DNA from 3 places in the Rhizobium sp. 01L419 genome. Region 3 is predicted to be linked to each of the others. Evidence: predicted binding sites of a transcription regulator. Region 3 holds the regulator's gene; each other region holds the start of a gene.
What was found. Region 3 encodes PhoB, which activates phosphate uptake and scavenging genes when phosphate is short. Its sites were predicted from a motif close to TGTCATNNANCTGTCAT; they were not measured.
Positions count from the first base shown of each region.

Region 1: AC1DUP_RS02670 (BtaA family protein) is a predicted target of PhoB. The motif match lies at 1,505-1,521, and genes of this name have one in related genera.
Region 2: pstS (phosphate ABC transporter substrate-binding protein PstS) is a predicted target of PhoB. The motif match lies at 1,795-1,811, and genes of this name have one in related genera.

Region 1 covers NZ_JBFTSM010000001.1:533,519-536,792, reverse strand. The annotation lists gene AC1DUP_RS02675 (serine hydrolase domain-containing protein) at 1-1,369, opposite strand, end outside; gene AC1DUP_RS02670 (BtaA family protein) at 1,566-2,810, shown strand; gene AC1DUP_RS02665 (class I SAM-dependent methyltransferase) at 2,825-3,274, shown strand, end outside.
Region 2 covers NZ_JBFTSM010000005.1:87,469-90,742, reverse strand. The annotation lists gene AC1DUP_RS12110 (cupin domain-containing protein) at 1-192, shown strand, start outside; gene AC1DUP_RS12105 (MarR family transcriptional regulator) at 202-678, opposite strand; gene AC1DUP_RS12100 (SDR family NAD(P)-dependent oxidoreductase) at 830-1,633, shown strand; gene pstS (phosphate ABC transporter substrate-binding protein PstS) at 1,927-2,949, shown strand; gene pstC (phosphate ABC transporter permease subunit PstC) at 3,038-3,274, shown strand, end outside.
Region 3 covers NZ_JBFTSM010000003.1:129,008-132,281, forward strand. The annotation lists gene AC1DUP_RS07605 (LysR family transcriptional regulator) at 1-792, shown strand, start outside; gene phoB (phosphate regulon transcriptional regulator PhoB) at 1,073-1,756, opposite strand; gene phoU (phosphate signaling complex protein PhoU) at 1,888-2,601, opposite strand; gene pstB (phosphate ABC transporter ATP-binding protein PstB) at 2,645-3,274, opposite strand, start outside.

The sequences.
Region 1 (3,274 bases), on a different contig from region 3:
TATTGAGAATTTCCTTCAGCACGACCTGCGGCCTGTAGCGCAGCCAGCTCGGCGTCAATCCCATGCGGACGAAGACGAGATTGGCTGACGGCACGATCGCGACCGCCTGGCCGTCATGACCCTGCAACCAGAATGTGTCCTGCGGCAGCCCGAACTCGGCGCTCGTGCCGCCGCCGCCCGGTCCCGCAAGCCACGCTTGGCCTTGCGTATATTTGCCGCCGGAACTTGATGTCGGCGTCCGCATCATCGCTACGAATCCCTCCGGCAGAAGCCTCTGCCCGTTCCATACGCCATCCTGCAGCAGGAATTGGCCGAAGCGCGCCCAGTCATGTCCCGTCGCATAGAGATAGGAGCTGCCGGCAAATGTGCCGCGCTCATCGGCCTCGAAAACGGCGCTCGTCATTCCGAGCGGACCGAATAGCGCATCGCGCGGATAGTCGAAGGCCGCGCGCGGATCGCCGACCTTGTTCATCCAGATGCGAGACAGGAGCAAGGCCGTGCCACTCGAATAATGGAAATCCGTGCCCGGAGCAGCCATGAGAGACGCATTCGCCGGCAGGGAAACCATATCAGGATCGAGATAGAGCATGCGCGTCACATCGGCGACGGCACCGTAATCCTCATTGAAGGCGAGCCCGCTTTCCATGCCCATCAGGTCGGAAAGCTTGATGTCGCCGCGCGTATCATTCGCCCATTGCGGCAAAAGATGTGTGTCGTCATAGGAGATCTTGCCTGACAGCATCAACCGGCCGATCAGCGCCGCGTTGACCGTCTTCGTCATCGACCAGCCGACGAGCGGCGTGCTGACGCTGAAGCCCGGCCCGTAGCTTTCAGCAATGATGCGGCCATCCTGCACGACGACCATCGCCCGCATCGCCGGCCCGGCCAGCTTGGCATCGGCCAGAAGCGCCGCGATTTTCGCATTTCCGGCCGCGGCATCGACGCCCTCGCCGTCCGGCCAGACTGCGTCGTTTTCAGCTGTCCGCGGCGCCGGTACGAGCGGCGTAGCCTTGGAGGCGGCATCGAAATCACCGTCGGGCACGCTCGTGCAGCCGAAGGCGCCACGATAAAGCGCGTAGTTCGGCGCAAACAGGCCCATGAAGCGCGAGGTCACCCGCCCGGCGTCACGATCGACCTCGACGCGCATCAGCCGCAGCAGCGGGTTTCCAGGCGCCTGCACGTCGTCATAAAGCACGGCGTCGGGATCGCGGCCGGCGATGAAGACATTGGAACAGACGATCTTGGCGGCGTAGCCATTGCCCACTTTCAGAAGCTCCGGCGGGCTTAAGGAGAGCCACGCGGCTGCGCCTGCGACAGCGAGAATGACAAGCAGGCCCAAGCCCTTGACGATACGCGGAACAACTCGCATGCAATCCTCCACGGAACGGAGAGAAGCAGGAAACTTGGCTCACGGAAAGAGAGAAGCGAAAAGAAGCGCTTCAATCGACTTCAAATTTCGAGGAGGTCTTCACAGAGCTTCACGGAAGCCTTGGCCCACAGGGCTCGTCATCAAACTGTAGCAGAGGCGCGTTACACGCCCTGAACGCTAAAAAGGTGACAGACTCATGTCGGAATTTGCACCGGATACCGGCTTCCGCAAGAACCGGAAACTCAAGGCAGCGCTTCTCCGCCACAAGGCTTTTTCCAAGGACGGCTTCTCCGAGCGACTCTTCGGCCTTCTCTTTTCCGGCCTCGTTTATCCGCAGATCTGGGAAGACCCGGATCTCGATATGCAGGCGATGGAGCTGAAGCCTAATCACCGTATCGTCACGATCGGTTCCGGTGGCTGCAACATGCTCGCCTACCTTTCCAAGGCGCCGGCTTCGATCGACGTGGTGGATCTCAATCCGCACCATATCGCGCTGAACAGGCTGAAGCTTGCCGCTTTCAAGAACCTGCCGAACCATTCCGATCTCGTCCGTTTCCTGGCGATGCCGAACGAGAAATCGAACAGCCGGGTTTTCGACAGTGTCCTGTCGTCCAATCTCGATGAGACCACCCGCGCTTACTGGAACAGCCGCAAGTTCGGCCGTCGTCGCGTCACCGTCTTTAATCGTAATATCTATGAAACCGGCCTGCTCGGGCGCTTCATCGGCGCCGCTCACCTGCTCGCCCGCCTGCACGGCGTGAAGCTGCAGGAAATGACCAAGACCCGGTCGATCCGGGAGCAGCGCCAGTTCTTCGAAGACCAGATCGCTCCCCTCTTCGAAAAGCCCGTCGTACGCTGGATCACCAACCGCAAGAGCTCGCTCTTCGGCCTTGGCATCCCGCCACAGCAATATGACGAGCTGGCAAGCCTTGCCGCCGACAATTCCATCGCACCGGTTCTCAAGCACCGCCTCGAAAAGCTCGCCTGTCATTTCCCGATGCGCGACAACTATTTCGCCTGGCAGGCTTTCGCACGCCGCTATGCCGATGGCGAGGAAGGCCCGCTGCCGACCTATCTGAAGCCGGAGCATTACGAAGTGATCCGCGCCAATGTCGAACGCGTCAACGTCCATCACGCAAGCTTCACGGAGCTTCTGGCGGGCGAGCCCGCCGCCTCGCGCGACCGCTACATCCTGCTCGATGCACAGGACTGGATGACCGATCAGCAGCTCAACGATGTCTGGCGCGAGATCACCCGCACGGCGCGCGAAGGCGCCCGGGTGATTTTCCGCACGGCAGCCGAAAAGAGCATTATCGAAGGCCGCCTCGCCCCTGAAATTCGCGACCAGTGGCACTATTTCGAAGAGCAGTCGCGTGAGATGACCACCCAGGACCGTTCGGCGATTTACGGCGGTTTCCACATCTACGGGAAAAAGGCGTGAGCAAAGTCGACGAGATGACCGTCAAGAGCGAGGAACATGCCGACCTGATGGACGGCATGTATCGCTACCAGCGCCATTTCTACGACCTGACCCGCAAATACTATCTTCTCGGCCGCGACCGCACGATCCGCAATCTCGACGTTCCCGAGGGCGGCACGCTCTTGGAAGTCGGCTGCGGCACCGGCCGCAACATGGCCTTTGCCCACAAGCACTTCCCGACGGCCAAACTCTACGGTCTCGACATCTCCCAGGAAATGCTGATCTCGGCGCGCAAGACCTTTGCCACCAAGGCGACGATCCCTGACTTTCGCGTGGCGGACGCCACCGCCTATACGCCGCGCGAATTCGGCACTGTCGGGTTCGACCGCATCCTCATTTCCTATGCGCTGTCGATGATCCCGGATTGGGAACGCGCGGTGGATGCATCGATTGCCGCGCTCAATCCCGGCGGCGAGCTCCACATC
Region 2 (3,274 bases), on a different contig from region 3:
CCAGGCAAGTGGCGTATCGTCTATGAGGAATGGGAATATTTCAGCGTGCTCTCCGGTCATTCCATCGTGACCGAGGACGGCGGCGAGCCCATTCATCTCAAGGCCGGCGACCGCCTCATCCTCAGACCGGGCTTCAACGGAACCTGGGAAGTGATTGAAACGACTCGCAAGGATTATGTGATCCGCCTCTGACGTCGCGGATCAGCCCTTGTTTTCGCCAGCCCGGAAGCGGCCGGCGAAATCCTTCGAGGCAATCAGGTTCAGCGTGTCGCGCAGCGCCTTTGCCTGTTCCTGGCCCAAGAGATGCTCGAAGCGTTGATGCGCTTCCCGCCAGAGCCTGGTCGCTTCCTGCCATTTTTCGATACCGGCTTCCGTCAGCCTGGCACGCTTGACGCGGCGATCCTTCTCGTCGGGCACGAGTTCCACCAGCCCGTCCCGGATCAGCGGCTTCAGCGTGTGGCCGAGCGCTGAAAGATCCATCACCATGTTTTCGGCCAGAACCTTCAGCGATGAGCCGGAATTCATATGGATCTGCGTCATCAGCGTATATTGCGTGCCTCTGAGGCCGCTCGCATCGATGACGTCATCATAGAGCTGGCCGAGCTGGCGCGTCGCTCTCTTCAGCGCGCTGTTGCTGCAGATCTGCCAGCCCTCGAAGAGCTTCGCCCGTTCATTCATCATCATTCTCCTGCGGCGGATGTCTCTAGCATATTGATGACGCGCCAAACGCCGCTACGTTTATTTTTCGTCGCGCCCCTTGCGTAAATTCGGGTTCGCTCCTCATATGGTGGCATATACCTCTAATTTCCAATCACGAAAGGATGGAACCATGTCTGCCTCCACTCTCGGAACTGCTCTCGTCACCGGCGCCTCTTCGGGCATCGGCGCAACCTATGCCGACCGGCTTGCCAAGCGTGGCTACGATCTTCTGCTCGTCGCCCGTGACGCCAGTCGCCTGAATGCGCTCTCGGAAAAGCTCTCGGCAGAGCAGGCCATCAAGGTGGACGTCTTGCCCGCTGACCTCACCAAGCGCGAGGACGTGCGCAAGGTCGAGCAGCGCCTGCGCGACGACAAGGCCATCACGCTCCTCGTCAACAATGCCGGCATCGGCCCGAAGGGCACGCTGCTCGAAGATGACATCGACTATCTCGAAACCATGATCGAACTGAACGTCGTCGCAGCAAACCGGCTTGCCGTTGCCGCCGCCCAGACTTTCGCCGAACGCGGCAAGGGCGCAGTCATCAACATCGCCTCCGTCGTCGCCTTCATCCCCGAGCGTTTCAACGGCACTTACAGCGCCACCAAGGCTTTCGTGTTGAACCTCACCCATGCGCTGAATGCCGAAGCCGGTCCGAAGGGCGTCAAGATCCAGGCTGTGTTGCCGGGCCTGACCCGCACCGAGATCTTCGAGCGTGTCGGCGGTTCCTTCGACAGCTTCCCACCATCCATGGTGATGGACGTGACCGACATGGTGGATGCCGCTCTCGCGGGTTTCGATCAGGGCGAGGTGATCACCATCCCTTCGCTGCCTGATATCACCGATTTTGACGCCTATACGGCCGCTCGTCATGGGCTTGGCCCGAACCTTTCTCTCGACAGGCCTGCCGCGCGCTACGGGATTTCCAAGGTCTGATTGCGACATTTTCGAACTGGGCTGCGGCAATCGACCGCAGCCCTGCGGCAATAGGGCCGCACCTCCTTCGCTAGGGCTTTGTTGATGCGCGATTCATTAGGAAAGTCAGTGACTTCAGTGGCTTATGCACAGCTTTGCATTTCATGTCACCCGTCATAAACTGTCATCAAACTGTAATAATAGACGCCTAGCCGCCTTCCCGTGACGAGGAAATTCAGCGCCCCTGACAGTGGACACCCCCTCCATGGCGCCGAGCCTCGTCGTCCTCTAGTTCCATCAGGGAAGAGTCGCAAATGCTCACCAAGAAACTCCTTTCGGCCTGCCTCGGCGCCGGCCTGGTTGCCGCTCTGGCAGTCTCGGCTTCCGCTGCCGACATTACCGGCGCTGGCTCCACCTTCGTCTACCCGGTTCTTTCGAAGTGGTCGGCAGACTACAACAAGGAAACCGGCGACAAGCTGAACTATCAGTCGATCGGTTCGGGTGGCGGTATCGCCCAGATCAAGGCTGCAACGGTTGACTTCGGTGCTTCTGACGCCCCGCTCAAGCCGGAAGATCTGACGGCTGGCGGCTTTGGCCAGTTCCCGCTCGTTGTCGGCGGCATCGTTCCCGTCATCAACGTCAAGGGCATCAAATCAGGCGAACTGAAGCTCTCGGGCAAGGTTCTCGCTGACATCTACCTCGGCAACGTCACCAAGTGGAACGACAAGGCCATCGCCGATCTGAACCCGGGCCTGAAGCTGCCCGACAGCCAGATCGCCGTCGTTCACCGCTCGGACGGCTCGGGCACCTCCTTCAACTGGACGAACTTCTTCTCCAAGGTAAACCCGGACTGGAAGTCGAAGGTCGGTGAAGGCACTGCCGTCAATTGGCCGGTCGGCATCGGCGGCAAGGGCAACGAAGGCGTTGCTGCTTACGTCACCCGCGTCAAGGATTCGATCGGCTACGTCGAATACGCTTACGCCCTGCAGAACAAGCTGCCCTACGTTCTCATCCAGAACGCTTCCGGCCAGTATCCGAAGCCGAATGCTGAAAGCTTCTCGGCTGCCGCTGCAAGCGCAGAATGGGGCAAGGCTCAGGACTTCTACCTGATCATGACCAACGCTCCGGGCGAAAAGGCCTGGCCGATCACGGCGACCACCTGGGCAATCATGTACAAGGAGCCGAAGGACGCTGCTCGCTCCAAGGCTGCTTTTGCCTTCTTCAAGTGGGCTCTCGAAAAGGGCCAGAAGGAAGCTTCTTCGCTCGACTACGTTCCGCTTCCGGACACGCTCGTGAAGCAGATTGAAGGTTACTGGACGGCCTCCTTCAAGGGCTGATCCTGACGAAACTGCGGTCGGGGCGGAAAGCCAAGCTTTCCGCCCCTGATACCTTTGATACCCCCTCAAAGCAGCAGAGCGTACGGATATGAGCGAAGCATTGGCATCGCTGCCCGCCGACACCGCGGGCGTGAAGCGCCGCGACGGCGCCGCAGGCGATCGTATTTTTTACTGGATAGTTTTGGGCTGTGGTCTGTTCGTTCTCGCCGCCCTGCTGGCCGCGGCGATCTCCATGGCCCTGAGCGGGTTTCTCGCGTTCCGAACCTTCGGCTTCGGCTTCCTGACCGGCACGGAATGGGATCCGGTTGCCGAGAAATTCGCAGGC
Region 3 (3,274 bases):
GGTGTAAAACTGCTGGAACGGCAGCCGCGCGGCGTGACGCTCACTGCCGCCGGTAAAGTGTTTCTTGATCACGCGCGGCTGGCGTTGTTGCAAGTCGAGGCGGCTGCGGAAGGGGCCCGGCGGGCAGAACAGCCGCAAAAGCAGTCGTTCACTATCGGTTTTCTCGCAGGGCAAGAGGTCGTGTGGCTACCCCACGCACTGCGCATTATTCGTGAGGAAGCGCCGGAGGTTGAAATCATATTGTCCAGTCAGTCTTCCCCGGACCTTGCTCTGGCGCTGATGCGAGGCAAGCTGGACGTCGCTTTCCTTCGCCCCGAGACGCAGAGTGTTGGTGTGTCGTTCAAGTTTTTAGCCAAGGAGCCACTGATCGCCGTGCTGCCGGCTGACCATCGCTTGACGTCGCAGAAAAAGATCCGGCCACAGGATCTTGCCCGCGAAACTTACGTCAGTTCGGCTAGAATTTCTCCGGTATTGCAATCCCTGATCCAGGAGTACGCGTCGAACGTTGGGATCACACTCAAGGCAGAGTACGAAGGTGAAGGCCTGCCATCAGCAATGTCGCTCGTCGTGTCTACAGGTGGAATAACGCTTATTCCGCTTTATGCGCAAAATATGCTGACGCCAAATGTCGTTGCTAGAGCACTTGAGGGTGTGCCTCCGACAATTGATCTCACCTTAGGATACAACGATTCAAATTCCTCACCTTTGCTCCGCCGATTTTTGTCTCGTTCTGATGAATTAGTCGCCAACGTACAAAATCAGAGCATCATCCGATATGCTGAAGTTCCATAGCAGAGCTCACGCTCATCTTGGTGACGGCTTCGATTGGCTAACGCCAGCAAGCCGACAGTCCCCTTCCGGCCCCAAATCAGTCGATGCTCAAGGCTCAGAGAATGTTCGCAATCGGCGCATAGCAGATGTCCCCGTCATCGCTTGAGCCCTCGCGATGCAAGGGGCATGTCGGTCAAGGTGTCAGCAAGGCAACGCCTACTCTTAAAAAGCCCACCCGAACAAACAAACGGGCCGCCCGGGAAAACCCGAGCGACCCGTTCGTGACCTCCGATCACTCGGATCAGGCTTCCATGGAATATCCCGCGCCGCGGACGGTGCGGATGACATCCTGCATGTTGGAGAAATTCAGCGCCTTGCGCAGGCGGCCGACATGGACGTCGACGGTGCGTTCATCCACGTAGATATCGTGACCCCAGACGCCATCGAGAAGCTGCGAGCGGGAGAAGACCCTGCCCGGCGACGACATCAGGAATTCCAAGAGGCGGAATTCGGTCGGGCCGAGGCGGACTTCGCGGCTCTTGCGATGGACGCGATGGGTTTCGCGATCGAGCTCGATATCACCACATTTCAAAACGGTGGAGAGAACCTCCGGACGGGCGCGTCGCAGCATCGCCTTGACGCGGGCAACGAGTTCCGGCGTGGAGAAGGGCTTGACGACATAGTCATCCGCGCCGGTCGAGAGACCGCGAACGCGCTCGCTCTCTTCGCCGCGTGCCGTCAGCATGATGATCGGCAGACGCTCGGTTTCCGGCCGCATGCGCAGCCGGCGGCAGAGCTCGATGCCGGAAACGCCCGGCAGCATCCAGTCAAGGATGAGCAGGTCCGGGGTGCGCTCCTGAAGCCGGATTTCGGCCTCGTCGCCACGGAGGATCGTATCCACCTCGAAACCTTCAGCCTCGAGATTGTAGCGGAGAAGCACGCTGAGTGCCTCTTCATCTTCAACAACTGCAACTCTTGGGATCATGCGTGTCAGTCTCCTAATGCATGATCCTTAAACCGGGGGTGATTTAAGCAAGGGACCATGCAGGAACTCGGAATTGGCTGCGACCCTTGCGCGCCCCAGCGCGGGGCGCGCACGCAATCGGCAGGTCCGGATTACTCCGTCACCGCACCAACGGTATTGGAGCTGTCGTCCTTCGGACGTTCGCCCTCCGGCTGGGCGCCGGTTGCCATGTAGTAGATCGTCTCGGCGATGTTGGTTGCATGGTCGCCGATGCGCTCGATGTTCTTGGCGCAGAAGAGAAGATGCGTGCAGCTCGTGATGTTGCGCGGATCTTCCATCATGTAGGTCAGGAGTTCGCGGAACAGCGAAGTGTACATCGCGTCGATCTCGTCGTCGCGTTCGCGGATCGCATTCGCCTTGTCAGCTGAACGATTGGTGTAGACGTCGAGCACTTCCTTGAGCTGGACGAGCGCCAGTTCGGAGAGATGCTCGAGGCCGCGGGCGAGCTTGCGCGGAACGCCGGTGCTCTGCACCGCGATGACGCGCTTTGCCGTGTTCTTGCCGAGATCGCCGACGCGCTCGAGGTCGGCGGCGATGCGGATCGAACCCATGATCTCGCGAAGGTCGGAGGCCATCGGCTGGCGACGGGCGATCGTGACGATCGCCTTGTCGTTGATCTCGCGCTCGGCGTGATCGAGGATCACATCGTCGGAAATGACCTTCTGAGCAAGCGCGGTATCGCCGTTGACGAGCGCGCGGACAGCGTCGCCGCCCATCTGTTCGGCAAGGCCACCCATCTCGGAAATGCGCCGGGACAGGAATTTCAGATCGTCATCGTAAGCAGAGAAAATATGTGTTGATGCCATGGGGCTTTGTCCTCGAAATCGGGAAGGCTTCACATCGCCAAAATCAGCCGAAGCGACCCATGATGTAGTCCTGGGTACGCGGATCGTCCGGGTTGGTGAACATCTTGTCGGTATCGTTCTCCTCGACCAGGTTGCCGAGGTGGAACATGGCCGTGCGCTGCGATACGCGAGCGGCCTGCTGCATGGAATGCGTCACGATGACGATCGTGTAGTTTTCACGCAGCTCGTGGATCAGCTCTTCGACCTTGGCAGTTGCGATCGGGTCGAGCGCCGAGCAGGGCTCGTCCATCAGGATGACTTCCGGGCTGACGGCAACGGCGCGTGCGATGCACAGACGCTGCTGCTGACCGCCGGAAAGGCCGGTGCCGGATTCATGCACGCGGTCCTTGACCTCGTTCCAGAGGCCGGCGCGCTGCAGGCTGGTCTCGACGATCTGGTCGAGGTCGGCCTTGGACTTGGCAAGGCCATGGATGCGCGGGCCGTAAGAAACGTTTTCATAGATCGTCTTCGGGAACGGGTTCGGCTTCTGGAAGACCATGCCGACGCGGGCGCGAAGTTCGACGACGTCGATGTCGGGATCGTAGATGTCGTCGCTATCGAGCGTGATCTTGCCGGTGACGCGGCAGCCGTCGATCGTGTCGTTCATGCGGTTCAGCGATCGCAGGAAGGTGGA